Regions from separate parts of the Jonesia denitrificans DSM 20603 genome, predicted to be linked through region 2. Evidence: predicted binding sites of a transcription regulator. Region 2 holds the regulator's gene; the other holds the start of a gene.
The links. The regulator HspR, encoded in region 2, represses chaperone genes until heat shock. The targets are predictions, from matches to a motif close to AAGTTGAGTCNNNNNGACTCAACTT.
Positions count from the first base shown of each region.

Region 1 (14,622 bases), 520 kb from region 2:
TCAAACGTTACTCTTCCCCTCGGGGCGGCTTGATGATGCGCTGATGTGGTTAGCCTTGGCTACCATGATCATTGGAATCCTCGGTGCTGTCACACAAAACGACATTAAACGTTTGTTGTCCTTCACGTTGGTGAGCCACATCGGGTATATGGTCTTTGGAATCGCGCTGGGGTCAAAAATTGGTCTTGGAGCGGCAATCTTCTATGTGGCCCACCACATCACCGTGCAAACCACGCTGTTCCTCATTGTCGGCCTCATTGAGCGCCGTGGCGGAACGACATCGCTGACACGCTTGGGAGGGCTTGCCAAGGTTGCCCCTGGGCTTGCTGTGTTGTTCTTCATCCCAGCAATGAATTTGGCAGGAATCCCGCCGTTCTCCGGGTTTTTAGGCAAAGTGGGGTTGTTGGAGGCAGGCGCCGCTCAGGATCGTCCGCTTGCTTGGGTTCTGGTGATCGGGTCGGTTGTTGCCTCGCTCTTGACGTTGTACGCGATCGTAAAAGCCTGGAACAAGGCGTTTTGGCAGCCAGGGACAGACGATGTCCCTGATGTGAAACTTCCCCGCATCATGGTGGGGCCAGCAGCAGCATTGCTGCTGGTGACGCTCGCGATCACAGTGTTCGCTGGGCCTCTCTACGATTACGCGAACCGGGCTGCAACAACAATGATGGATTCGCGGAACTATGTCGATGCGGTGTTGTCTCCGGAAGGGCGTGGAGATGGCCACTCGACTGACAAAGATGGTCCAGGGCGAGTTGACGAGTCCAACTTGCGGGACGCGGATGCTGAGGAAGGGGTCGTGTCATGAGAGCCCTTGTCCGCCGTATCCAGTGGGGTGGCGTCGCGTGGTTGGCCGTGGTGTGGGTGTTGTTGTGGGGTGACCTGTCGTTCGCGAACGTTGCAGGCGGCGCTCTTCTCGGCGCATTCATCATGAGGGTCTTCCCCTTACCGCCGCTAGAGTTTCATGGTCGGGTGCGTTCCTGGTATTTCTTCCTTATGGTGGCGCTCTTCCTCAGGGATGTTTTTAGGGCATCTTTTCAGGTGGCTTTCCTGGCGCTGCGGTGGTGGCATCGTCCGCGAAGTGCGGTGGTGCGCGTTCAGTTGCGGTCTCGGTCAGATCTGTATCTGTCAATGACCGCTGAGATGAGCACACTTGTCCCTGGTTCGTTGGTGATTGAAGCGCACCGGTTGACGTCAACGTTGTATTTGCATGTGCTTGATATTGATCATTCAGGGGGGGTCGACAAGGTCCGTGAGACGGTGTGGGAACTTGAGTCCCGGGTGTTACGTGCGCTTGGTTCAGATGAGGAGCTTGCTGATGCGGGTGTTGCGCTGGGGCGGAAAGGGCCGGTCGTTGCTCCAACTGCACGCGAAGGGCGTGTCGTGACACAACGGGGGAAGGACGACGCATGACTGTGGTACTCAACGTTGTTTTCGCGGTCTGTGCTCTGATGCTTGGGGTAGCGGGCATCATGGCTCTTATTCGGGCGGAACGCGGACCAACTATGCTCAACCGAACGTTGGCTCTCGATGTGTTCGCCACTGTCCTGATCGGGGGAATCGCGTTGGAGGCGGCTTTTAGCCGCCGGACTGACACCCTGCCGATTCTTGTGGCGCTCTCACTTGTGGGTTTTGTGGGGTCGGTGACGATCTCACGGTTCGCAGCACGGGAACCAGTTGAAGAACGTCGTGTTCTCACCACCCAGGAGATTGCTCGTGAAGAGGAGCTTCGGCGCCGTCGCGAAGAAATGGAGAGTGAGCAATGAACTGGGGGATAATCGCTGACACGGTTGCAGCACTGTGTTTGCTCGCTGGTGCTTTTCTCACGTTGGCCGCAGGAGTCGGTGTGCTGCGTTTCCCTGACCTTCTCGCCCGGATGCACGCGGCCACTAAACCCCAGGTGCTTGGGCTTATTCTTATGCTCACTGCGGAAGCACTGCGGGTGCGCAACTGGGGCGTGGTGGGGCTCCTTATCCTGATCGTGATTTTCCAACTACTGACCGCCCCGGTGTCTGCGCACATGGTGGGGCGAACTGGTTACCGGCTTGGGCAGCTCAACAAAGACGAGTTAGAACGCGACGAACTAGCAGAAGATGCGCAGCGCGCATCGGCAGTTGTGCACAACACCACCACACGACAAGACGCCGCAGAAGAGGATTCTGCCAGCTAGTTGCTGGGCTTGGGTTTAGTCAGCGAGGAACCCGCGGTCCGTGAGCCACGCCGCGATGTGGTCATAATACGCCTGCCGGGCTTTCTCTGACTGCGACAAGGACAGGTCGTGGGCGCCTTCGTCAACTTGGGCAACGGTGACGTCGCGTCCTAGCCGTTCAGCGCCGTCAAGGATGTGCTCAACCCGCAGGACGGAATCTGTCGTGAGGAGTTCCTCGTGAAAGCGAGTGGCAGAACCAGACCGGGTTGAGGACAACACCAACACTGGCATAGGCAGGTGCAACCCTCGGCGAATGGCATGGTGCCCACGCCGGATCGCCATGAGCCACGCTGCTCGAACAGGAAAGCCGTCATGAGGTTTCCACGTCAAGTCATAATCCCACTGTCCACCAGAATCGCGGTGAAGTGCCCGGCCGTAGTGAGGGGCCAACGCCCCCACGGGGCGGCGCGGGTGACAGCGGGCAACCAGTGGCATGACAAGGTCAACAAACCATGTGACGATTTGAGGTTTATTGAGGTCAAACCACGGGGAGTTGAGGATGACACCGTCAATGGAGTCGTTCACGTTTGCCCACAGCGAGGCGATCAGCCCACCCGTTGAGTGGCCAAGGACAACAAACAGGTCATGTCCTTCTTCCTCGCGGATGATGTGTTGAGCTGCCTCAAGCTCTCGACGGTAGTCGGCGAGCTCTGTCACATAATTTGGTGTTTGTTCAGGCCGTAGGGAACGACCATATTTACGCAGATCGATAGCGTAAAAATCGAATCCTAGGGACTCAAAGAACTCGGCCTGGTGCTCCTGAAAGAAGTAGTCCACAAAGCCATGAATTGCCAGGACAGCGCGTCGGTGGCGTGGGCCAGCCGTGCGCCGCACGAGCGTTGCATTGACTGCGCCTTCCTCGTCGCAACCCACGTGTAGTGTCCTGGCTACCCAGGAATCACCTAAGACGTCACGGCGCCATACGCCGCTGTTGTCATCGTGAAATTCAGGGGCGCGGGGTGAGGCGGAGGGCGTGGTACTCATGGTTTGTCGTGATCCGTTGGTGAGGCGTCAGGGCGTGGTGTGGGGGTGGGGTTGTGCGCTGGGTCAACCGTGGCTGCAGGCGGGGTTGGTGCCGGTGGTGCTGGTGGTTCGGACCCGCTGGTGGGTGGTGCTGGTGGTTCCTGAGGGTAGATAGTCCCTGCCTCTTGTGGCAGGGGGCTCGCGCCAGGCGGGGGAACTTGGCCATCATTGTGGGCCTGGTTGCGCCGAGAACGGCTGATCACGACGATGATGACCACGACAATGGCAACGAGGACGAGGGACAGTGCGATGAGCAGTCCAATAAGCCAGCCTGGCAGACCGCCTTCTGGTGTGCTGAGGATGTCTAGTCCAGATCCGGTGGCTTCCCCGCGTGCTTCCATGACGAGGTCTTCACCCGGGGTGTAGGTCCAGGTGACAGTCTTCCCGTCGATGTCACCGTTGGTTTCAATGACATCACCAGGGAAGGTGATGGAGAACCGAACATCCATGGAACTCAACATGGGATCTTCCAGTCCGGCAAGTTCTGGGTCAGAGAGCTGGTCTTCGAAGACTCCGCTCACCACAAAAACATCGTCTTCTCGGATGATGGAGAGTGCCTCATCGTTGGCGGTGTCGTTGATGGGGGTCGCTTCGAACACGTAGCGCGTCCCGGTGTAGGAGTCTTCTTGGTAGGGCTCCTCGGACGTGGCACCGGCGCCAATGCCTTGGTCTGCTGCGCCGTCACCGGTAGTGAGGAGGGCGTCTGCGACTTCCTCGGGCGTCATGCCCAGGCTTTCTGCAAACTCGTCCGAGACCGCGAAGATGATTTCTCCAGACGCGGTGTTGTCGTTATTGAGCGTGAGGTCGGTGTGGACTCGGACGCAACCAGTAAGAGCGACCAACGTCACTGCGGCAACGACAATGCGTGCGATCGCTGTTGTGTGGGGTGAGGTTCGCATGGTGGCCTTTTTTCTGAGGGTCGTCATTGACGAGGTGGTGGCTTCTGCCGTGCCCGTGGGTTTTGGGGTGGTTGCCGTGTGGTCCGCGGTCAGTGTTCTTACAGACTAACCGGTTCATGGGGTTCACGCGGGGTGGAATACACGACTGAGAGATGCAAATCAAAGTTGAGTGGAATAGACTCAACTTTGAGCGGGTTCTTCTTCATAGACACCTCATACACGAGTACAGAAGGCACGAACATGGAACCAAAGAACACCTCAATGACCCAACAGGCGCTCAGTGACGCCATTCAGTCCGCCACAGCCGCCTCCCACCCCCAAGTCGACGCCCTCCACCTGCTGTCAGCACTGCTTGACCAAACAGATGGATTCGCCAGCGAACTACTCCGACTCACCGGAGTGAACACCCAGACGCTGGGGGCAGATGTCCGGCGCGCACTGGTCGCACTCCCCACTGTCAGTGGCACCTCGGTCACCCAACCTACTGCGTCCCACGACCTCGGGCTCGCTCTTCAACGTGCCCGCGCAGAAGCAGATAAAGCAGGAGATACCTATGTCTCCACTGAGCACCTCCTCCTCGGAATTGCCCACACACAGTGCACAGCCGGCGACCTCCTCACCAAAGCTGGAGCCACCTACGAGGCGCTGACCCAACAACTCCCCTCACTCCAACAGGGCAAAGATCGCAACTCAGCGAACCCAGAAGGAACCTACAAAGCGTTAGAAAAATACGGAATCGATCTCACCGCAGCAGCACGAGAGTCCTCCTTGGACCCGGTGATCGGCCGAGACACCGAAATCCGCCGCGTCATCCAAGTGCTGTCCCGGCGCACCAAAAACAACCCAGTCCTTATCGGAGAACCTGGCGTCGGGAAAACGGCAGTCGTTGAAGGGCTAGCCCAGCGCATCGTCAAAAACGACGTCCCCGAATCACTGCGCAACAAACGACTCATCTCCCTTGACCTCACAGCCATGGTTGCCGGCGCAAAATACCGGGGTGACTTCGAAGAACGCCTCAAATCCGTCCTCGACGAAATCAAATCCTCAGACGGAGAGATCGTTACGTTCATCGACGAACTGCACACAGTCGTGGGAGCAGGCGGCGGGTCAGAAGGAGCAATGGACGCCGGTAACATGCTCAAACCCATGCTTGCACGAGGAGAGCTGCGCCTCATCGGGGCAACAACCCTCGACGAGTACCGCGAAAACATTGAAAAAGACCCAGCGCTCGAACGCCGATTCCAGCAGGTGTACGTTGATGAACCATCCGTGGAAGACACCATCGCAATTCTGCGCGGTCTCAAACCCCGCTACGAAGCGCACCATGGTGTCGAAATCTCAGATGGCGCAGTTATTGCGGCAGCAACACTGTCCCACCGGTACATCACCGGTCGACGCATGCCCGACAAAGCGATCGACCTCATTGACGAGGCGGCCTCCCGCCTGCGCATGGAAATGGACTCCTCCCCAGTCGAAATTGACACCCTGGAACGATCTATTGAACGCCTCACCATGGAAGAGATCGCGCTGCGCGACTCCGACGCCGCCTCAGCCCCGACCCGGCTTGACGAGGTGCGCGCCCAACTCGCTGACGCCCAAGAACAACTCCTGGTACTGAACGCCCGATGGGAACGCGAACGCGGTGGTCTCAACAAAGCGGGAGAACTACGCAAACAACTCGATGACCTCCACGCCCAAGCCGAACGCGCTCAACTGGACGGTGACCTAGAAACAGCGTCAAGGATCCTTTACGGCGAGATCCCTGCCGTTCAACGAGCACTGGACGACGCCGTGACCGCTGAGAACATCACCGCCGAGACAGACACGCGAGAACGCCTTGTCGGTGAACGCGTTGACGCCCACGAAATCGCTGAAGTTGTCGAAGCGTGGACCGGTATCCCGGTCGGGCGTCTCCTCCAAGAGGAATCCGACAAACTCCTCCACATGGAAGAACGTATCGGTGGGCGTCTGATTGGTCAGGAAGAAGCAGTCGCGTCGGTATCCGATGCGGTGCGTCGCTCCCGGGCAGGGGTTTCTGACCCGAACCGACCCACCGGGTCCTTCCTGTTCCTTGGCCCCACCGGGGTCGGGAAAACCGAACTTGCTAAGGCGCTCGCGGAGTTCCTCTTCGACGATGAGCGTGCCATGGTCCGCATTGACATGTCGGAATACGGTGAGAAGCATTCGGTGGCTCGGTTGGTGGGGGCTCCTCCTGGGTATGTGGGTTACGACGAGGGTGGACAGCTCACTGAGGCGATCCGCCGTCGTCCGTATTCGGTGGTTCTGCTTGATGAGGTCGAGAAAGCTCACCCCGAGGTTTTTGACATCCTCTTGCAGGTCCTTGATGACGGCCGACTCACCGATGGTCAGGGACGAACCGTGGATTTCCGCTCCACAATTCTCGTGTTGACCTCCAACATCGGGTCACAGTTCCTCATTGATCCGATCACTGATGCACAGGCGAAGCGGGAGTCGGTGATGGCGGCGGTGCGCGCTCACTTTAAGCCGGAATTTTTGAACCGGCTTGATGATGTGGTCATGTTTGATGCGTTGACGTTGCCTCAGCTGACGAAGATTGTCGATATGCAGGTCGCTGAGATTGAGCGGCGTGTGGCGGATCGGCGGATGAGTGTGACGGTGTCAGATGATGCGCGCCGTTGGTTGGCGGAAACCGGTTTTGATCCAGTGTATGGGGCGCGTCCGTTGCGCCGGTTGGTGCAACGGGAGATAGGCGACCGTCTTGCTCGTCTGATTTTGGCGGGGGAGGCGGTGGAGGGCAGCGTCATTGCTGTGTCTGCTGGCCCCGACGGGTTGATTGTTGATGTGCGGCCCGTGTAGGCGGTGATGGACGCACAAGTGTCCTAGGTCACATTGTGTGGTTGAATGTGAATACCTACCGCAACAACGGGGTTGAAAGGCGGACATCGTCATGGCCAGATACGCGCGCGGGAAATCAACCCGTGAGGAGATCATCAAAGAAGCGATGATCGTGTTTGCCAAGAACGGGTATTACGAAGCGTCACTACGTGATATTTCCGCCCGTGTTGGCATCTCCCACCCCGGGTTGCTCCACCACTTCCCATCCAAGAGCGACCTGTTGTTGGCCGTGTTGGATGCGCGTGACGCCGAGGATGTGCGCATCACGTTGCCGTTGCTGGAGCAGGGCTATGACTTGGTCGACGCGATCGTGGAGTTGGCGGAGCGCAACATGGAGCGCCCGGGGATGGTGTCGTTGTTTGCGAAGTTGAGTGCGGAAGCAACGGACCCGGCGCACCCTGCCCATGAATATTTTTCGGAGCGCTACCGGCGCACCCTTGAGGGATACACCCTCTATTTTGAGGAGTTACGCCGCCAAGAGAAGTTGTCACCCACGCTTGATCCAGCGGAAGTGGCCAAAGCGCTGGTGGCGTTAATGGATGGGCTGCAAGTGGTGTGGTTATACGGGTGGCGGTCAGGTCTCCCTGACCGCCACGTCGATATGCCACGCATCGTGCGCGAGTTTCTCTCCTTCACTGGGCGTGGGAACACCCCGGAGACAGTTACAACCGGATGAAAACGGGGTTGGACTGCCACATTTTTCGGACGGCGATTTTCTTGCCTGGGCGTGGCGCATCGATAATTTTGCCGTTGCCTGCGTAGATCGCGACGTGGCCTGGGCTCCAGACGAGGTCGCCTGGTCGTGCGGCGCTGCGCGATACTCGCTTGCCCGCGCGCTTTTGGGCGCTTGAGGTGCGGGGAAGTTTTTTCACGCCAGCTTTCTTGTACACGTACTGGGTGAACCCTGAGCAATCGAAGCCACGACTAGGGCTGGTGCCGCCACTGCGGTATTTCACGCCGACTTGAGCTTTCGCAATGGCAAGGACCTTGTCAGTCTTTGATGCTTTGACCTGCACGCGGGTGGCCTTTGACCCGGTGGTGCTGATGTTCTTTGCGGAGCCTGTTGGCAGGTAGCGCACGGTCACGGTGTGCTTCTTGGCGGAGAGCTTCTTTGAGAGCCGGTAGGTTGCCTTCCCGTTTTTCAGGGTTTTTGTGGCAACGCGTTTCTTGCCCACGTAGAACTGTGCTTTTCCGGTTGCTGCTTTGCCTGCCACAACAACTTTGGTGCCAACTTTGGCGGGGGTGGAGCCTTTAGCCCATTTTTTCTTGGACGTCGACACCTTGATGCTGGGTGCCTTCTTGACCGCAGTGTTCAGGGGTGTTGCTGCTGCCACTGGCGCGGTGGCTACTGTGGTGGCTGCGGTGCTTGTCGGGGTGGCTTGCGCTGTTGCTGGTGCGACGATCCCGGCGAGGATCAGCGAACCAGTGAGTGCAGCGATGGTCAGGGTGGGGCGGCGCTTGCGTGTTGTGCCCGGTTTTAGGGCGTGCTCAGGCGCCACGCGTTGTGTACGTGTCATGGTGATACCTCGGACGCCTGTGAGGTGAGCTGTCGGGTTCGGAACGAGGTATGTCCCGGCCGCGGATGCGGCTTCACCCCAAGGTTGACAAGCAACCGGAAAGAGTGGGTCCCCCACTGCTGCCGTAAGTCCAGGAAACCAGATGCCGGCAGCACTCGGCGTTCATCTGGTATCTCGACGTCATCTGACGGTTGTCGAGACGATTAAAGATTAAACAGTGTTTGCGTGAATGTCACGAGTAGGTCACGACACACTGGGGCCACCTGTTTGTTGTTGGCGTTGTCTGCGCTGTTCACAACCTGTATGAGAGGTTTCCACGTGGAAGGTTTTCACCCGCGGGCCAAGATCACAGTGACTCCGAAATGTCGAGAATAACTGGAACATGATCAGATGCGCCTTTACCTTTGCGCTCATTGCGGTCGATCTCTACTCCAGTCACCCGCTTGGTCAAGGCGGGGGAGCACCAGGCAAAATCAATACGCATCCCTTGGTTCTTAGGAAACCGAAGCTGCTGGTAGTCCCAGTATGTGTAAACATCCTCGGGTACATGGACTCGAGAAACCTCCGTATAGCCAATGTCGCCAAAGGCGGCAAAAGCGGCACGCTCAGGGTCAGTCACGTGGGTTTTCCCCTCAAAGAACTCCCGGTCCCACACGTCGGTGTCACGTGGCGCCACATTCCAGTCACCCACAAGCGCGACCTGTGCTGCCGGGTCATCGGCGGTCCACTGCTGTGCAGAGTTTTTCAACTGGTGAAGCCACTGCAACTTGTAGTGGTAGTGAGGGTGGTCAATCTCGCGCCCATTGGGCACGTACAACGACCACACGCGCACCCCGCCACAGATTGCGCCCACCGCACGTGCTTCAACAACCGGGTCCTCACCAAACCCGGGTTGGCCTGGGAACGCGCGGTGCACATCGTCAAGCCCGACCCGCGAAATCAACGCGACCCCGTTCCACTGGTTCACCCCAACGTGGGCGACCTCATACCCAGCTTCCTCAAACGCCGCCACGGGGAACTGCTCGTCCTTGCATTTTGTTTCCTGCAACGCCAAGACGTCGATGTCATGACGTTCAAGAACCGCCAATGCGCGGTCAGTACGGGCACGGATTGAATTGATATTCCATGAGGCCAGTCGCATGGCAGCAAGCCTATCGTGTTGCGGGCCAGGCGGTAGGATCACTCCATCATGTCTGCGCTCACCATCATTTACGTGCCCGGGTTATTTGACCGTACCCGGTTCCTGCTGTCCGCCCAATGGGCGGCGCTTCGCCTGTGGCGTCCGCTGGGAGCGCGGGTCCGCATGTTCACGGTGGGGTGGGCGGGCGAGATCGCCTGGGAGGAGCGGTTAGCTGCCCTGATCGCGATGATCGATGCGCGCCACGAGCGCGGAGAGACGGTCGCGTTGGTGGGGGCAAGTGCCGGTGCAAGCGCCGTGCTGGGTGCTTTTTCGGCTCGCAGTGACGTGGTCGCGGGGGCAGTGCTCATTTGCGGGAAAATTCACCGACCCCACATCATCCCGGAACCTATTTTTGACGTCAATGACGTATTTGAAGATGCCCTCGACGACATTGCCGAGTTTGTGGCGGAGCTTGACCCGCAGGAACGGGACCGGGTGATGTCGTTGCGCGCTGCGGTTGATGGGGTGGTGTTCCCGTCAGACACGATGATTCCAGGGGCGCACAACGTGCGGATGCGCGTGGTGGGGCATATTCCTGGGATTGCATGGGGACTAGTCCTCCATGGGCACATGATTCTCCGGTTTCTTCGCGGCTGTGCGGCCCGCCGACTCCCCGAGCCCGAGCACACCGACTAGGCTGAAGTCATGGCAACAGCACTGATCACTGGAGCAACAGCAGGCATTGGGTTGGAATTTGCGTGGCAACTGGCTGCGAGTCGCCACAACCTTGTCCTGGTGGCACGCGATGCCCACCGGCTTGATGCGGTCGCCCAGCAACTGAACTCGGTTGCGGGTGTTCATGTTGACGTGCTCCCCGCTGACTTGGGGACACGCGAGGGGATCGACTCGGTTGTGCAGCGGCTCAGTGACCGGGACCGCCCCATTAACCTTCTGGTCAACAACGCTGGGTATGCCATCAACACTCGGTTCCTGGATTCTGAGATTGACGACCAAGCCGAGGCGTTGACGGTCATGGTGGAGGCGGTCATGCGGTTATCGCATGCCGCAGCCAAGGTCATGCGCCAACGGGGACGAGGGCTCATTATCAATGTGTCCTCGGTCGCCGCGCTCACCGCATCAGGCACCTACTCGGCGCATAAAGCGTGGGTGCGGTCCTTCACCGAAGGACTTGCTGTGGAATTGTCAGGAACGGGGGCATCCGCGATGGCGTTGTGCCCTGGGTTTGTGCACACTGAGTTCCACGAACGTGCAGGCATTGACTATTCGGGGTTCCCCGAGGTTGCGTGGCTGTCAGCGGAGGAACTTGTCCGTGAAGCTCTGGCCGATGCGCGCCGTGGTGCGGTCCTTTCAACCCCGTCACTGCGGTACAAGGGAGCATCTGGCTTGTTGCGTATTTTGCCGCGGTTTGTTGTGCGGGCATTGCAAGTGCGTGGCGCAGTGGCCAGCACGGCAGCTGGACGCCGCAATCCGATCACCACGCCAAGCCAGACCTAACGTCGCGTACCCTGGTGGTGTGACTGAGACACTTTCCCCAACACCTCGTGAACAGCTTGCTGCCCTGATTCGTGAACTGGCCGTCGTCCATGGAACGGTCACGTTGTCCTCTGGTGCGACAGCTGACTATTACGTGGATTTGCGTCGGGTGACGTTGCACCACCGCGCCGCCCCCCTCATTGGCCACGTCCTGTTGGACACCCTTGAAGAAGCTGGCTTTGGTCCGGCAGACGTCGACGCTGCGGGTGGGCTGACATTAGGCGCTGACCCCATTGCCACCGCGTTGCTTCACGCTGCTGCGTCACGCGGATTGGATTTGGACGCGTTTGTTGTCCGCAAGGCTGCGAAAGCCCACGGGATGCAGCGTCAGATTGAAGGCCCAGATATTTCAGGTCGCCGAGTTGTTGTTGTGGAAGACACCACAACGACCGGTGGGTCACCCATCGCTGCCATTGAGGCGTGCCGGGCCGCTGGGGCAGACGTTGTTGCTGTCGCAACCATTGTGGACCGCGCAACGGGTGCCAAGGAGAAAATTGAGGCGCTCGGTGTGCCATACCTCTCGCTGTTTGGTCTCACTGACCTCGGACTTGCGTAACCACTCGCAACCAGCTGTGCCGCGCATCGACAGGCACACGCGCCAGCACACACAGACGATTCAGCACCACGGTGGGCGGGACTCGCTTCGGATTCCCGCCCCACCGTGGCGGTCACTGGGGCGCTGCAGGCACTAAATAAGGTCGATCAGGTCCGCGATCGAATCGCGCACCTCGGACGGGCGGAACGGGTAACCGTCAACCTCGTGCGGGGCCGTTGACCCGGTGAGAACCAGGTAGGTTTGCAACCCTGCTTCAATACCAGCGACCACGTCAGTGTCCATCCGGTCACCAATCATGGCCGTGGTTTCTGAATGCGCATCGATACGGTTGAGCGCAGAACGGAACATCATCGGGTTGGGTTTGCCGACAAAGTACGGTTCACGTTTGGTGGCTTTGGTGATCATCGCGGCGGCTGCACCAGTTGCAGGCATCGGCCCTTCTTGGGATGGACCTGTTGGGTCCGGGTTCGTGCAAATGAACCGGGCACCATCAAGAATGAGCCGCACCGCCTTGGTGATCGCCTCAAACGAATAGGTGCGCGTTTCCCCGAGCACCACATAATCAGGGCTCGAATCGGTGAGCGTGTACCCAGCCTCATACAGTGCGGTGGTCAGTCCTGCCTCCCCGATGGCGTAGGCAGACCCGCCAGGCATCTGATCGGCGCAAAACTTTGCTGTCGCCAACGCTGACGTCCAAATATTTGATTCGTCCACCTCAATGCCTGACGCAGACAACCGTGCGCGTAAGTCACGCGGGGTGAAGATCGAGTTGTTCGTGAGGATGAGGAAGGGCCGTTCCTTTTCCCGCAGTCGGGCAATGAATTCAGGGGCGCCGGGGATGGCATGCCCTTCGTGGACGAGGACCCCGTCCATGTCAGTGAGCCAGGATTCGATGGTGCGCGTCATAACGTTCTCCTTGAGTGAGGGCGGGTGCCCAATCGTGGATGTGTCTCTGTCACCATCATCACAGGTAATTGACGCAACATCACCCTACGTCCGCGCGAGCCGGGCAAGTCTGCGAGGAATGAAACAATGGTTCCCATGACTTCTGTTGGTTTAGCCGGTGGCGGTGTTGTTCCCTCACCTGCCGATGCGCGCCCCCAGTCCCAGCCCCACGATCAGGTTGCCGGTGGCGGTGTTGTTCCCTCACCTGCCGATGCGGTGGCCCAAGGGGTGGGTCCGTGGCCGGGCGGACCACAGCAGTGGCCGCGTGATGACAACGGGGACGTGGACCCCAGGTTTGACGTGGAGTTATTAACGCACGGCGATCAGCGCAACGTCATTGACCGGTACCGGTATTGGACGATGGACGCCATCGTTGCGGACCTTGATGAGCACCGGCATCCGTTGCATATTGCCATTGAGAACTGGCACCACGACTTCAATATTGGGTCTGTTGTGCGCACGGCAAATGCGTTTGCGGTCGCTGAGGTTCACATTGTGGGGAAACGTCGGTGGAATCGGCGCGGTGCCATGGTCACTGACCGTTATCAACACATTCGGCACCATGAGGATGCGCAGGCGTTTGCACAGTGGGCTCAAGACAACGGACTGACAGTCATTGGCATCGACAATATTGATGGTTCTGTGCCCATTGAAGGGTTCGCATTTCCCCGCGCGAGTGTGTTGGTGTTTGGGCAGGAAAGCACTGGGTTGACTCAGCCCATGCAAGAGGTGTCGCAGTCGGTTGTGCACATCACGCAGTACGGGTCGACGCGGTCCATGAATGCGGGGGCGGCGGCAGCGATCGCGATGCACGCGTGGGTTGTGCAGCACATCCCCACCCCGGGCCAATAGTTACCTAATCGTGACCATGCGCAGCGTGGAAAACCGGGGGTGTGCCACACAATAAGTGTGCAGGCCACGGGGCCTGTTGTCTGCTACGGCTCAAGGAGAGTCCATGAAAGCACGTCGGGTGATCATCGCCCTTGCGACCGCAGTCCTCATCACAGTCGGTGGGGTGAGCGCGCCGGCGACCGCCGCGCCCTCAAAACTCGCCCTCCCCAAGGTCTGCATTGATGATTAACGACCTTCCAAAGCGACATCGTCAAAGCCAGCAAAAAATCTGGCGTGACCTTGTTCTCCACCAAAGTGTACAAAAACACAACGGTGTACGACCGGTCCTACACCGCGAAGTGGAACACCAAGAAGAAAACCTTCACCGTCACCGCAAGCGCAGTACCCGGGTATGTGAAGCCCGTCCACACGCTGTCCAAGCAAATCCGCACCAACGCGCCCTTCACATCGGTCACCGTGAGTGCAGCCAACGAGAAGCGCATCCGCACGTTCAACAAGAACGCTGACCGCAGCGGTCAGCGTGCCACGGTCTGCGAACCACTCACCTCAAAGAAGGCCGCCTGCGCTTACATGTACCTCGGTAACAACGCCATTGATGTTCTCACCTTCAACATTGCCCCGCGCGGCAAGGGATACATCATCGGAACCGTGTCCTCTGACCGCTACACCCCTGAAGAACTCGGGTTGTCCGGGCAAAGTGATGTCACCGAGCTCCTCGGTGAACTCACCAAATAGCACCAGCTAAACCGGACTGCGGGCACCACCCCCACGCGGGGTGGTGCCCGCAGTCCGAACGTCCTACGCTTGGAAGTGGCTGTTCGTGACAGAATGGTCGCGAACATCGTTTCATTCCCCTCTCTTTTTGGAGTCTTTGATGCCAATCGCAACCCCCGAGGTCTACGCAGAGATGATCGACCGCGCCAAGGCAGGCAAGTTCGCCTACCCAGCGGTCAACATCACGTCTTCCTCAACCATCACCGCTGCACTTCAGGGTTTCGCTGAAGCTGAGTCTGACGGCATCATCCAGGTCTCCGTCGGTGGTGCCGAATTCGCATCCGGGTCAACCATTAAGG
Region 1 is NC_013174.1:2,596,532-2,611,153, reverse strand. Features, by position in the region: gene JDEN_RS12225 (Na+/H+ antiporter subunit D) at 1-805, shown strand, start outside; gene JDEN_RS12220 (Na+/H+ antiporter subunit E) at 802-1,410, shown strand; gene JDEN_RS12215 (monovalent cation/H+ antiporter complex subunit F) at 1,407-1,763, shown strand; gene mnhG (monovalent cation/H(+) antiporter subunit G) at 1,760-2,167, shown strand; gene JDEN_RS12205 (alpha/beta hydrolase) at 2,183-3,190, opposite strand; gene JDEN_RS13920 (LppM family (lipo)protein) at 3,187-4,128, opposite strand; gene clpB (ATP-dependent chaperone ClpB) at 4,369-6,966, shown strand; gene JDEN_RS12190 (TetR/AcrR family transcriptional regulator) at 7,058-7,681, shown strand; gene JDEN_RS13280 (C40 family peptidase) at 7,668-8,522, opposite strand; cyclic di-AMP (ydaO/yuaA leader) riboswitch at 8,522-8,693, opposite strand; gene JDEN_RS12180 (exodeoxyribonuclease III) at 8,869-9,663, opposite strand; gene JDEN_RS12175 (RBBP9/YdeN family alpha/beta hydrolase) at 9,712-10,338, shown strand; gene JDEN_RS12170 (SDR family NAD(P)-dependent oxidoreductase) at 10,348-11,157, shown strand; gene pyrE (orotate phosphoribosyltransferase) at 11,177-11,752, shown strand; gene JDEN_RS12160 (HAD-IIA family hydrolase) at 11,885-12,658, opposite strand; gene JDEN_RS12155 (TrmH family RNA methyltransferase) at 12,785-13,549, shown strand; gene JDEN_RS14220 (hypothetical protein) at 13,653-13,778, shown strand; gene JDEN_RS12150 (hypothetical protein) at 13,823-14,284, shown strand; gene fbaA (class II fructose-bisphosphate aldolase) at 14,424-14,622, shown strand, end outside.
Region 1: clpB (ATP-dependent chaperone ClpB) is a predicted target of HspR. The motif match lies at 4,291-4,315, and genes of this name have one in related genera.

Region 2 (14,622 bases):
TGCCAGCCGTAACCGAGAAGGTCAAAGAACTCACCGGCGGAAAAGAACCCAACAAGGGTGTCAACCCAGACGAGGTTGTTGCCGTGGGTGCAGCCTTCCAAGCTGGTGTGCTCAAGGGTGAACGTAAAGACGTCCTCCTCATTGACGTGACCCCACTGTCCCTCGGGATTGAAACCAAGGGTGGCGTCATGACCAAGCTCATCGAGCGCAACACGGCGATCCCCACCAAGCGCAGCGAAATTTTCTCCACCGCAGAAGACAACCAGCCTTCCGTGCTCATCCAAGTCTTCCAAGGTGAACGTGAATTCGCCCGCGACAACAAGCCACTGGGCACCTTTGAACTCACCGGCATCGCCCCAGCACCACGCGGAATGCCACAAGTCGAGGTCACCTTCGACATCGACGCTAACGGTATCGTCCACGTGTCCGCGAAAGACAAGGGCACCGGCAAGGAACAATCCATGACCATCACCGGTGGGTCCTCCCTTCCCAAGGAAGACATCGACCGGATGGTGCGCGAAGCCGAAGAACACGCCGCCGAAGACAAGAAGCGCCGTGAAGACGCTGAAACCCGCAACCAGGCAGAGTCCTTCGCCTACTCGGTGGAAAAGCTCCTCAAAGAAAACGACGAGAAGCTCAGCGACGACGTCAAGACCACAGTCTCCAGCGACGTTGACGCCCTGAAGAAGGCGCTCGAAGGCGACGACATCGACGACATCAAGGCAAAGAACGAAGCACTTGTTGCGTCCTCGCAAAAGATCGGCGAAGCCCTGTACGCACAGGAGCAAGCCGCAGCAGCAGACGGCGACGCACCTGCAGACGCAAGCAGCGCATCGGCAGACGAGGACGTTGTGGACGCAGAAATCGTCGACGAGGAGGATGACAAGAAGTGACCAACGAGAACCCACAGCCTGACGCCAACACGCCAGCCGAAGGGGACGACTCAATCGAACACCTCGACTTTGAGCCAACCACCAGTGCACGCAGTGATGCACCGCAAGGAGACGAGAACGCTCGCGCGGACCTGGACAGTGAGGACGACCAAGTCCTCACCGACCTCGACAAAGCGCAAGCAGAAGCAGCCTCCCACCTCGCGGACCTGCAACGCCTGAACGCTGAATACGTCAACTACACCAAACGTGCCAAGCGGGAACAGGAAGCAGCACGATCACGGGCCACGGAAGACGTGCTCACTGCACTGCTTCCCGTCCTTGACGACATCACACGGGCACGGGCCGCCGGTGACCTCACCGGCCCCTTCCAGGCCATCGCTGACAAGCTGGAAGGGGTTCTCACCCGCTACGGTGTCACCTCGTACGGAGAAGTGGGCGAAGACTTTGATCCCACAATCCACGAAGCGCTCATGCACCAAACCTCCGCAGAGGCCACAACCACCACGGTGACACACGTCATCGAAGTGGGGTACCGCATCGACGAACGGGTTGTGCGGGCTGCCCGAGTCGCGGTGACCGGTCCAGAAGACGCGTGACACTCACGCACACGACCAGCGCGGGCGTCATCATCGACGCCCGCGCTTGGTCCACCACACACCATCGAAAGGAGACGCCATGACAGGGCAAGACTGGCTGGAAAAGGACTTCTACGCCGTTCTCGGCGTCTCAAAAGACGCGAGCGACGCAGACATCAAAAAGGCCTACCGGAAACTCGCACGCAAATACCACCCCGACCACAACCAAGGGGACACCGCCGCAGAATCCCGATTCAAAGAAATTGGGGAAGCCTACGCTGTGCTGTCCGATGCGCAACAACGCCAACAGTACGATGCGATCCGATCCATGGGTGGCGGCGGTCGATTCACTGGCGGCGCCGGTGGCGGGTTCGAAGACGTCTTCTCCTCCATGTTCGGTCATGGCCAAGGCTACGGACCTGGAGCAGGGACACGAGGGCAGCGCTCCGACGCCGACTTCGACGACATCCTCTCTGGCTTGTTCGGTGGCGGATTCGGTGGCGGACAAACCAGTACCGGACCAGGATTTGGCACCGGATTCCGCCCCAACACCACAAGCCCAGGACAAGACATTAACGCGACCACGAAGATGCCGTTCCGAAGCGCGGTGACCGGTACCGAAGTGAACCTCACCGTCGAAGGGCGAAGCGTCAAAGCACGCATCCCCGCCGGGGTCAAAGACGGACAAAAAATCCGGATCCCCGGGAAAGGACGCCCCTCACCCAACGGTGGGAAACCAGGAAACCTTGTCCTCACCGTCGCAGTGGAACCCCACCCCGTGTTCACCATGGACGGTCTCAACCTGCGCATGACACTGCCGGTGTCCTTCGCAGAAGCCGCACTGGGAGCCCAAGTGGACGTCCCCACCTTTGATGGGTCCACTGTGCGCATGAAACTTGCCGAAGGAACCCAAAACGGTAAAGTGATGCGCATCAAAGGGCGAGGCGTGGCAACGACGAAAGGAACCGGCGACCTCCTGGTCACCGTCACCGTGGTCGTTCCCCAAAACCTGTCCAAAAAAGCACGCGCCGCAGTCGAAGCCTTCCAAGAGGCCACCTCAGGTGAAGACCCCAGGCGCGACCTACTGGCCGCAGCAAAGGAGTGATGCACCGTGCGAGTTCGGGCTGTCTTTGACGACGACTACCGGGAAGACGAACCCGTGTATGTCATCTCCCGTGCAGCCGAACTCGCCGGTATGCACCCCCAAACACTGCGCCAATACGACCGGCTCGGGCTCGTGTCACCGCGGCGCGCCCGCGGTCGGGGGCGCCGCTACTCCCAGCGCGATATCCAACGGTTGGTGAAAATATCTGAGCTCTCCGCAGAGGAAGGCATCAACCTCGCCGGGATTCGCCGCATCCTTGACCTTGAAGAATACGTGCGAGCACTCGAAGAGAAAGTCGAGCTGCTCCACGCACAGGTCAATCCTGGTTCTCGAATCTTCACCGCAGGACGTGAAGGTGACGTTGTGAAAATGCGGGGCTTCTCCCTGCGTGAAGCCCGCCTCGCAGCGCAACGCGCCGCCGCTCGCGCCGCCCACCGGGCAGCCGAACGACGCCACGTACGGCGCGAAATTGAATACCGGGTGACACGAGTGACCCCACTGCAGATCACCGCGCATCGCGAAGACAGCCCCGACCACCCGCGGGACTAACCGACAACTACGAGCGGTTGGCCACCTCACGAATAATGCTTTGAGCAGTGGCCAAAAGGTCGCGCTCCTCATGAGGAACATCAGGACGCATGGCACGGAATGTGGACGCTGCATCCAGGTAGTCGAGGTAGCCGGTCCCAAAACCCTGGTGTAACCGGTGCAAATAGACCTGCGCACCATGCTGGAGCTCGTGCTCCTCGCTTGCTAAGATCCCCACCGCGAGTGCCGTTGACGCTTGGTCAAGTTCTGGGGGACCTACCCGGATGCATTCCCAGCTGATGGGGACTGCATCATGTTCGGTGAGGATGATGTTTGCCGGGTGAAGGTCCATATGCAGGATTGCAAGGTGTTGTGGATTGGTCAGTGCTCCCACGATGGGGTCATCCAGTGCTGCCTGCCGCAGCTCATCAGGAACTGGCATGGTGTGGAGTTGTTTCATAAGGGCCACGTTGAGGTAGGCGCCGTCGTCAATGGAGGTTTCGCCGCTGACTAATGCTTGGAAGAGGGTAGGGCCGTGAACCCGTTCCATGATGAGTGTGTTGCCGACGGTGTCGTAGATTCGGGGTGCTGGGAAGCCGGAACTGACGATGTGTGTGATCAGCTCCAGCCGTTCGTATCGTTCGATCGGCATGGTGAGAACCCGGGCAACATACGCGTCATTGATCGCGTAGGTGCGCCCTAATCGGGTTTCGCTGAGCACGTGTGCTTCTGTGAATTCGGGCAGGTCATCGCCCGGTTTCCAGTTGTGTGTGTCCACGGTGAACTCCAAGTGTCATTCGCCCTTCCACACTATCGTGACGTGCGTGCGTTGTCCTGCTGATCTTTTGTCTGTGGTGGGGAGTACTAACCAGCGCAAAAACAATAACGCAACAATTGGGTAGTGAAATTAAATAAAAGTAAGGAAGGCCTTCCTTTCTTACATTATTGTTTTTGCCGCGCTATTCTTCTTTTCATAGGGCGGCCCATGCGCTCGAAAAGACACACACTAGAGCGTCCACCTCAGACGCAGTACACTCACGCAAGGGGCAACACCATGGCAGCAGATATGGAACTCGCGCACGTCACCGAATGTAACGTCGTTGGATGCGGCTACAACCACGACGGATGTCACGCATCAGCAATCACGGTGGGAGGGCACGGCGTGAACGCGAAATGTGCCACCTTCATCCCGCTGGGCACCAAAGGTGGACTCGACCGGGTTATCACCACGGTTGGGGCTTGCCAACGCGGAGATTGTGTTCACAACGACTCTCTCGAGTGCGTTGCTGACTCCGTGCGTGTGGGAGCGGCCTCAGAATCGAACGTTGCTGGGTGCCTCACCTACCAGGTGCGTTCAGCCTAACCGTGCTTACCCGCGGACGCCGGATACCGGGATCACATCGACCTGCGACGTGAACTCGAACTTGTATCCGGCCCCGCGCACGGTAATGATGTGATCTTCCAGGCCCAACTTGTCGCGCAAGCGCCGCACATGGACATCGATAGTGCGCGAATCGCTGGGAACATCGGTGCGCCACACAGAAGCAAACAATTCTTGCCGGGAAATAACCGACCCTGCACGCGTCACCAAATGTGCGAGCAGTTCGAATTCTTTGTACGTCAATTTCTGCACGACTTGATCCACCACAACCCGCCGGTGATGTAAATCAATAATGACCCGCGGATGAAATATTGCGTCAATTTCTGGGAAATCCGGATGATCGGTCACCGGTGGAATCCAGGCGGCCGAACTTGGTGACGCAGCCGACGGTTCATCGGTAATCTGGGCGAGTTGCTCCTCAAACTCCCGTAACCGTGCCACCTGCTCATCGCGAGGCACAAGACGCGAGGACCGGTGGGCGAGCGTGCGGTTTGGGGTCGAACGACGCGGGGTTACCGGGTTATCCCACGACCGCTGCACCCGAGCGCTCACACCAGTGGGAGAACCAGCGTCAGACCTTGTGGTCGAAGCCACCCGCGCTCCAGTTCCATTGTCAGGGTGCTGCCCACCTGACAATGCGGCAGACGGTGCGTACGACGCCTGCACCTGCGGGGCGCCAACAGGGTCACCCAGGCGCGCATCGGGAGTCACAGTAGCCGAATACACCGACTGATCATGACTGACCGATACCGTTGTGCGGGTACGGCCCGCAGCAAGTAACTCCCGAGCAAATTGATCAATACGCTCAGCGAACCGGGTCACATCCTGCGGTGACACATCCTCGGAATCAAAAGCATCAATCGTCACTGACAGGCGAACACCGGCATCGGGGCGCTCAGAAACAGGCGGAGCAGGGCGGTGAAAAGTTGGGGCGGACATGCGCTCTCCATATGCGTGAGAAACCGCTCAAAGCGGAATAAGTCAAGAAGGCTGAAACGTGCGAACTGAATCGGCGATAACGCAACACAGGGGGTTCAGTCAGTTCTGACAACAACACGCACACAAACACATGGGCATACCACACAGCGCCGACGTGGCGGACTGAGGCAATGTCATGTGTCGCATGGTTAATACGGTGACACTATTTCCACGATTCGGGAAGGGTGAGAATCGCATATCTCACATCGTGAACTCATGTAACGCACTGTGAGGTGGCGCAACAGCACAGTCACACCACCTCACACAAAAACCACCACACTGTTTAATCAACGATGCCGTACAACCTGTCACCCGCATCGCCAAGCCCAGGCACAATGTACGCCTGCTCATTCAACCGTTCATCAACAGCCGCAACCACCACATTCACATCAAGACGGTCGCCCACATGCTCCTCAACCACCTTGATGCCCTCAGGTGCAGCAATCAAACACACCGCAGTGACATCCTTCGCCCCGCGCTCAAACAGAAAATCAATAGCCGCAACCAACGTGTTGCCCGTCGCCAACATCGGGTCCAACAAGAAACACTGGCGGCCCGTCAAATCATCAGGAAGCCGGTTCGCATACGTCGCAACCTCAAGAGTCTCCTCATTGCGTTGCATCCCCAAAAAACCCACCTCAGCAGTGGGAACCAACCGAGTCATCCCCTCCAACATGCCCAAACCGGCACGCAAAATCGGGACCACAAGCGGCTGAGGATCAGCGATCTTCACCCCCACCGTGTCAGTCACCGGAGTCGAAATCGGATGCTCAGTTGTCCGCACATCACGGGTAGCCTCATAAGCGAGGAGCGTGACAAGTTCATCAACAAGCTGCCGAAACGTCGGCGACGCTGTTTCCTTATTCCGAAGAACAGCAAGCTTATGGGAAATCAATGGGTGATCAGCTACGTGCAAGCGCATACACCAACCGTACCTGGTTCTACCACCAATGCCGCACATCGACAGTCCTACACTGCTATGGGACACACCCAACAGGCACAATAGAACAGTGACCACACCCACCTGGACCCAACACATGGACGACGCCCTCACCGAAGCACGCCGAGCCCTACGCCTCCACGGGCCACCCGACGTCCCCATCGGCGCAGTCATCATCGACGCCCACGGTCACACCATCGCCGCAGCCCACAACGAACGCGAACTCACCCAAGACCCCACCGCCCACGCCGAAATCCTCGCGATCAGGAAAGCCGCAACCCACCTTGGCACCTGGCGACTGGACCAATGCACCCTCGTGGTCACCCTCGAACCATGCGCCATGTGTGCAGGTGCCATCGTCCTCGCACGAATCCCCCGCATCGTCATCGGTGCCTGGGACCCCAAAGCAGGAGCCACCGGCTCCGTCTTCGACATCGTGCGCGCCCCCCAACTGAACCACTTCGTCGAAGTGATCCCCGGAATCCGGGCCGCCGACAGTGCAACACTCCTCACCGAATTCTTTGCCACCCACCGCGACACAACCACCCCCACCACACCCTAAACGTGGCCAACACCACCTAACCAACCGATGCGCGGATTTCAGCATCACCACACGGTCAGGTACTCTTGTACCCGAGGTAGCGTGTCCGAGCGGCCGAAGGTACAGCACTCGAAATGCTGTGTGGGGGAGACTCCACCGTGGGTTCAAATCCCACCGCTACCGCCAGTTGACGAAGGGCCCCGATCTGATGATCGGGGCCCTTCGTGCGTGATCACGCTGGACTGCGCAACTCGCCAGTTCCTGGGCGGCGATTTGTCGCACGGATCTGCTTTATGCCGCCTTCTACGACCAGGCGGCTAGCTTTCTTGCTGTGACTGTTTCCATAGGCGCAGGACGAGCTCTTCTTCGAGTTCTTCGGTGCTGTCAGGGGGTGTTGTGTCTCCGTTGCCGCGTACTTCGGTGTGGAGTTGTTCCATGCGCCGGTCGAGTTGTTCGGCGGCGTCCGCGGCGTCACACAGGTCAGCGATGAGGTGGTCGGGGACTGCGCCGTTGTATTTGTAGTAAATCTTGTGTTCGAGGCTGGCCCAGAAGTCCATGGCGATGGTACGGATTTGTACTTCGACAGTGACGGGGACTGGCCCGGTGGAGAGGAACACGGGGATATCGATGATGGCATGCAGGCTTTTGTACCCGTTGGGTTTGGGGTTGGCAATGTAGTCCTTGATTTCGCGGACTTTCACGTCTGTTTGTGAGGTGAGGGTGTCAAGGATGCGGTAGGTGTCGGCGATGAAGCTGCAGGTGATGCGTACCCCGGCGATGTCGGTGAGGTGGGTGCGTATCGCTTGGGGTGTCCAGTCAATGCCGCGTTTGGTGACTTTATGCAAAATGCTGTCGAGTGATTTCACGCGTGAGGTGACGTGCTCGATGGGGTTGTATTGGTGCAGGTGCAGGAATTCGCGTTGCAGGATGGACACTTTTGTGAGGACTTCATCAACGGCGAATTCGTGTTCCATGTGCAGTCGTGAAAATTCGCGGCGCATGTCGCGGGCGAAGGCGAGGAGTTCCGGGTTGGGGTGCGGGGCAGTGCGTGGGGTGCTGTCTGTCACGGGTGACCTCGGTTTCACGGTGGGTAGGCCGGGTGGGTGTGTGTCGTGTCCCATGGTGGCATGGGCTAAATGGCGCGTGGTGGGCCTTGTGGTGTGAACGGGTGGGGGAGATGAAAAGTGCCCGTGACGGTGGTGTCTGTCACGGGCACTTGTGCGCAGTGGGCGCCACGGATGTGGCTGGGTTAGCGCAGTGTGAAGACTGCCAGTGCTTCGCGGAGGTTTCGTGATTCATCGGCGAGGTGTTGCGCGGAGTCGCGCATGGTCCCGATAACGGCGCTGGAGGCTTGTGCTTCGCTGGCAACACTGTTGATGTTGTCGGCGATTTGGGTGGAGCCGGATGCTGCTTCGGAGACGGACCGGGCCATTTCGTTGGTGGTTGCGGTTTGTTCTTCAACAGCGGAGGCGATGGTGAGTTGGTAGTTGTTGATGTCGTTGATGATGTCAGAGATCCGGGTCATTGCACTGACTGCTTGACCGGTGTCGTCTTGGATCACACCAACTCGGCGTGCAATGTCTTCGGTTGCGCGCGCTGTTTCTTGGGCGAGGTCTTTGACTTCTGATGCGACCACGGCGAACCCTTTCCCGGCGTCTCCGGCTCGGGCGGCTTCGATGGTGGCGTTGAGGGCGAGCAGGTTCGTTTGTTCGGCAATGGACGTGATCGCTTTGACGACGGCCCCAATTTCTTGGCTGGACACCCCGAGTCGGGTGACTGCTTCATTGGTTTCGGCGACCATCCCTGTTGCTTGGTGGGCAACGTTGGCTGCGTCGGTGGCATTTTGGGAGATTTCGCGGATGGATGCTCCCATTTCTTCGGTTCCCGATGCAACGACTTGGATGGATTGGCTGACTTCGTCGGCGGCGCTGGCGACCACCCCGGCTTGGGTGGAGGTTTCTTCCGCTGTTGCGGACACGGAGAGGGTGCCGTCGGTGACGTGTGCTGCGGTGTCTGCGACTCGTTCTGCTGAGGTGAGGACGTTGTGCAGGGTGTGGGACACAGCGTTTTGTGCTTCAGTGAGTGAAGCGGCCATGTCGCCGAGTTCGTCACGTGAGGTGACGTTGGGTGTGTCGGTGAGGTCACCTGCGGCAAACGATGCGAGGGCCCGTTTCACTTCGCTGGCTGCGTGTTTCACTGACCGGCCCACAATGTGGCTGGCTGCGTAGACGAGGACGACACCGATGATGAGGACGATGATGGACGCGATTGTCGCCCTGGTCGCTTCGTTGTCGATGCTCTTTTGGAGGGCTTCGGCTCGGACGTCGAGTTCGTCGTCGAGTTGTGCGGTGAGTTCTGTGATGGCGTAGTAGATCTCGTAGACGGGGCCGACAACATGGGCGTCGCCTTGTTCTTTTGCGTCAGAGGTTCCCGCTTTGTAGAGCGCAACAACTTGATCATCAGCGACAAAGAACTCATCCCATTTGGCCGTGATCTGGTCGTAGATGGCCTTTTCACTGTCTGTCATAGCGTCGGTGTTCACGCTGGTGAGCAGGGTGCGCAGTTGTTCGGCTGAGTCGAGGTACCCTTTGCGGTTTGCTGAGTGGTCAGCCACGGCTTCTGCTGGCCCCAGGGTGCTGGCGTCCCAGGCGTAGGCGGTTTGCCAACCGGTGACGTCGGAGTTGTAGCGGGACACATCGGCGATTTGAAGCCGCAGGTCGGCTAGTTCGTCGGCGTCGTGCATGTTGTTTGTCATGGTGGTGGTGGTGAACCAGGACAAGGCGGCAAGGAGGACAGCAACGGCGATTCCGATCGCTCCGGTTGCCAGGATTTTTGCGTGTAGGCCGATGCGCCTGCCGGTGGGGGTGGGGGACGCCATGATGATCTCCAGGGGGTTAGAGGCGGAACTGGGCGAGTTGTTCGCGGAGTTCACTGGCGAGTTGCGCGAGCTCTTGCGTTGATTGGGTGATTTGGGTGGTCACTTCGCTGGTTGTGCCGGCGACGTTGGCAACGCCATTGATGTTGGTGGTGATTTCTTGTGAGCCTTGCGCGGCTTCGGACACGGATCGTGTCATTTCGTTGGTGGTTGCGGTTTGTTGCTCGACTGCTGAGGAGATCGACAACTGGTAGTCGTTGATTGAGGTGATGATCTCGCTGATTTCGGTGATTGCAGCGACGGCTTCGTCGGTTTGGATTTGGTTCTTTTCGATTTGCCGGGTGATGTCGTCGGCTGCGCGTGCGGATTCTTGGGCGAGGTCTTTGACTTCCGATGCGACCACGGCGAATCCTTTCCCGGCGTCTCCGGCTCGGGCTGCTTCGATGGTGGCGTTGAGGGCGAGCAGGTTGGTTTGCTCGGCAATGGAGGTGATGAGTTTGACGACGGCCCCGATTTCGCGGGCCCCATTTCCTAGTTCGGTGACGGTGCGGGCGGATCGTTCGGAGGCGTCGACCGCACGTGCGGCGACTTCTGCTGCGTTGGCGGCGTTTTGAGCGATTTCGCGGATGGACGCGCTCATTTCTTCCGAGCCGGCTGACACAGTTTGGATGTTGCGGGTCACTTGTTCAGCGGCTGCGGCCACGACACCTGCTTGTGCGGAGGTTTCTTCAGCTCCGGCCGCGACTTGGGTGGACCCAGCGGAGAGCTCTTCGGATGCTGCGGCCAATGTTTGGGAGGATTCGTTGACCACAAGCAGGGTGGAGCGTAGGTTTTGCATGGCAACACCGAGTGCTGAGACCATGCGGCCGAGTTCGTTTTGGTTTTCGGAGCTGGGGATCACGGTCAGGTCACCGCGCGAGAGTGCGTGGACGGACTCTGCTGCGTTGGTGATGGTTTTACGGATTCGGCGTACTCCGTAACTGGTGAGGATCAGCCCGAGGATAACGCCGATGATGATGGTGAGGACCAAGGTGGTTTGGTTGCTTGTCGCGAGGGCTGAACCGGCTTCAAACCGTTCGGTGGCGCTTTCGTCGCGGTCGCGGGACTCTTTGGTCATCAGTTCGTTGACGACGTCAGATGCTGGGTAGAGGATGTTTTCCCAGTAACTGGTGATGGCGCTTTGGTTGACGTTGTCGCTTTGGACTAGTGGTGCGAGCCCGGTGCGAACAAGTTCGTGGAACCTGATGACTTCAGCCTCAATAGCGTCTGCGTCCGCAGGGTTGTCGGTGAGGTTGCGGTAGTCGTCAATGAATCCGAGTGTTTGTTGTTCACGTTCATCAAGTTCAGCGAGTTTGTCGCTGATGTCTTGGCCTTGGTAGGCCAGGAGCGCGAGCGCGCGAACACGGGAGCCTTGGTATTCGCGTTGCATGTCGTACAGGGACACGAAGGGGACGACTTCTCCCTCATACATGTCGTTTTGTCCTTGTGCGAGTGTGCGTGCGGAGCTCGCCCCGACGAGCCCGATAATGAGCGCGATGATGACGACAAATACGGGTGGGATGGATATGGACACTGCGAGGGGGAGGTTGTTGATGAATTGCAGTGCGGACCGCTTGGGTGCGGTCTGATCGCTCAAGGCGGTCGACGAGGACATGTGAGCTCCATGGGGGTGGGTTGTTGCCGGGTGGGGGATGGCAGGCAACCGGTGGGCTGGTACTCCCCCCCTATTCGGTTGAATCGTCAATAATTGCAGGGTTTCTGGGGTGAACTTTTTGTGACACCGGCGTGATTGTGGGGCTCTTCACGGGGTGTTGGTGGGAGGCCGTGGGCATCAGGTGGGGGCTTTTGATACCTGGTCTGGGCATGAGGTGAAATCTTTGGCGAGTACTGCAAGATTGAATGCGTCGGTGACACATGATCTAGTGAAGGGTCGTGTGGCGGTGTTGAAGCCGTTGGATGATTCGTTACCGGCTGAGGGGGAAGGTCGGGTGGGGCGCAGGGGGCTCCACTCGGTTGTTCAGTCAACGGCGGATGGGGCGCGCATCGAGGGGCCTGCTGTCGAGGATTTAACGCTGCGTTGATTCTCGCAGTGTGAGGGTTGTGGGGATTGTGACTGCTTGGGGGGCGGTCTCGGGCTCGGCAATGAGGTCGAGGACGGCTTGTGCGATGCGTTCTTTGTGTGGGTTCACTGAGCTAAGGCGTGGGATGGTGTAGCACCCGTCGGTGATGTCGTCGAAGCCGATGACTTGGACGTCCCCGGGGATGGTGAAGCCTGCGTCCGCTAGTGCTCGCATGGCTCCGATGGCGACGACGTCGGTGACAGCAAAAACAGCGTCGAAGGGTGTGCCGGCGTCGATGAGGGTGGTGATCGCGTGGTATCCGGCTTCAGGACCAACACCGGTTAGTTCGACGATGAGTTCCTCGTTGAGGGGGTGGTTGGTGTCGCAGTGGGCGCTGCGATACCCGTCGGTGCGTCGCCGGGTCATGTCGTTGCGGTCGGGGGAGTGGGAACCACCGAGCATGACAATGCGGGTTGCCCCGTGCGTGAGGAGGTGGGTGACAGCGTTGTGGGCCCCAGCTTCGTTGTCCATGATGACTTGAGGGTGGGCGCCGGGCATGGATTTCTCACCCAGGAGGATGAGCGGGATGGAAAATCCCAGAGATTCCAGGTCGGGTGGGTCAACTCCGAGGACGGACAGGATCACAGCGTCGTAGCGGCGTAGTTGGGCGAATTGGGCGGCTGCGAGTTCGTGTTCTTTGGATCCGCCGGAGCGCTGGATGACAAGGTGTTGGCCTTGGGCGTCGAGCTGGTTGGCGAGGTGGGTGGCAAGTTCCCCGAAGTAGGGGCGGTTGAGTTCGGGGATGACGAACCCGATGGCGTTGGTGCGTCCGGATCGTAGTTGTTGGGCGGTGGGGTTGGCGTGGTATCCCAGTGTGCGTGCTGCGTCAAGGATGCGTTGAGCGGTGCTGGGGGCGACACGTGGTTTGCCGTTGAGGACACCGGACACGGCTGCTTTGGACACACCCGCGACTTCGGCGACGTCGGCGAGGGTGACTGCGGTGCGTGGGCGGCGGTTCACGAGTGCCACTTTACCGTGGTCAGTGGCGGCGTGGTGGTGGTGGCAGCGTTGATGCGCACAGTGAGGGTGCTGGTGGGTTGGGTTGGTATCCGCACGACCTGTGGGTTGCTGGGGTCCACGTAGGTGGCGGGGTCGATGGTGGTGTTGTTGATGGCGCATGTCATCGCGCCGGGCGTTACGCCTTCAAGGAAGGTGAGTTCGAGGGTGCCTGCGACCTGTTCACCGGTGGGGTTGGTCAGGGTGTACCCGAAGTGGCCGGTGGCGGTACGCCACGCTGTTCCCGCGGTTGTGCCTGCACGGGTGTCGTGTCCGGTGAAGTGGTGGTCCACTTCTGGTTGTTGTTCTCCGGCCGCGACGTGGTCAATGAGGCGGGACTGTTCACGGCCCTCCTCCTGGTCAAGAGCAGATAAGCGGTGTGCAAGCACCCCTGCTTCAGACGCGGTGGCGGCGTGGGGGAAGTACAGGGTGTAGCGACTGTCGTGCAAGGTTGCAAAGGGGGTGAGGTCAAGGCCAGCGCCGCGCACCTGGGCTGCTAGGTCCATCGGGTCGGACCCCACAAGAATAGGGGTATCAGACAGGGGGAGGAGATCCCCGGACGCCACATGCCCCATCCGGGCATCATTGGCGATGCGCCCCGGCATCCCAGCAGCGCGTGCCGCTGGGCTGGTGGCCCGAGCGGCAAGAACCCACGGCCCTTTCTGAAATGACACAAATGGGGCGTTGCGTGGCGCTGGTCGTAGGCGAAGGGTTGCAGGTAGTGACACGTCCAGCCGGTCACCTGCACTCCAGACTCGCGTCACGGTCACGTACCCAGAATGCTCCACCCGCGTAGAGATCACAGCGTCATTGACACGAACTGTGACCGGGCCATCAACCCACCCGGGCACCCGCACATGAATCGCAAACTCACCCTCACCCTGACCAACCGCATCGATACCCACAGTGATGCCCGCATCGTCAAGAGTCCACGGCTGCCGCACTCGCACGCCACGGCTGGCCCACTCACCAACCGAAGCAACACCCAGGTGCACGAACAGCCCCGTTGCATCTGGGGAATACACGAGTTCCCCATTTTTCATCAGGTGTTCCATGCCCGTGCCCACACAGCACCAAAAACACTCATGCACCTGCGAATACACTCGATAATGTTGAGGACGAGCAGGCGTGAAATACACAAACCCGCCCTCTGGGTGCACGCTCGACACCACATGGTTCATCAGCGCCACCTCAACAAAATCCACCAGTGGGCGCGGTGACTCACCCAACTCAAGAAGAGCACCAGTCAACCGCAACATATTGTGCGTATTACAGGACTCCGGACCCTGCTCTGACACAAACGGCGCCCACGGGTCGCCAGCACAATGCTCACGAACCGAGTTCCCACCAAAAGACAACGTATGATCACGCACCACCACATCCCACACCCGGCGTGCCGCCACCAGGTACTCACGCCCACCACCAGCCAACGCGACGCGCGCCCACCCCAGCGCCTTCGCGATTTGGGTGTTCGCGTGCAAACCAACAAGAGGATCCTCACCTGCCACCAGCGCATCAAACAGGGCACGGTCAGTGAACCGCTTGGCCATCTCGAGGTAGCGGGCATCACCGGTATGCACAGCCAAATCCGCAAACGCACCATTGATCGCCCCGAATTCAGTGACCAACATCGCCTGAAACTGCTCATCACGCAGTCGTGCGGCAACCCTAAGCCACCAATTTGCCAACC
Region 2 is NC_013174.1:370,597-385,218, forward strand. Features, by position in the region: gene dnaK (molecular chaperone DnaK) at 1-893, shown strand, start outside; gene JDEN_RS01750 (nucleotide exchange factor GrpE) at 890-1,489, shown strand; gene JDEN_RS01755 (DnaJ C-terminal domain-containing protein) at 1,569-2,573, shown strand; gene JDEN_RS14030 (heat shock protein transcriptional repressor HspR) at 2,580-3,122, shown strand; gene JDEN_RS12895 (BUD32 family EKC/KEOPS complex subunit) at 3,130-3,879, opposite strand; gene JDEN_RS01770 (DUF1540 domain-containing protein) at 4,156-4,464, shown strand; gene JDEN_RS12900 (winged helix-turn-helix domain-containing protein) at 4,471-5,421, opposite strand; gene upp (uracil phosphoribosyltransferase) at 5,744-6,382, opposite strand; gene JDEN_RS01785 (nucleoside deaminase) at 6,498-6,962, shown strand; tRNA gene JDEN_RS01790 (tRNA-Ser) at 7,038-7,127, shown strand; gene JDEN_RS01795 (GTP pyrophosphokinase) at 7,259-8,008, opposite strand; gene JDEN_RS01800 (methyl-accepting chemotaxis protein) at 8,191-9,819, opposite strand; gene JDEN_RS01805 (methyl-accepting chemotaxis protein) at 9,836-11,470, opposite strand; gene JDEN_RS13775 (hypothetical protein) at 11,724-11,897, shown strand; gene JDEN_RS01810 (LacI family DNA-binding transcriptional regulator) at 11,883-12,896, opposite strand; gene JDEN_RS01815 (glycoside hydrolase family 127 protein) at 12,893-14,622, opposite strand, start outside.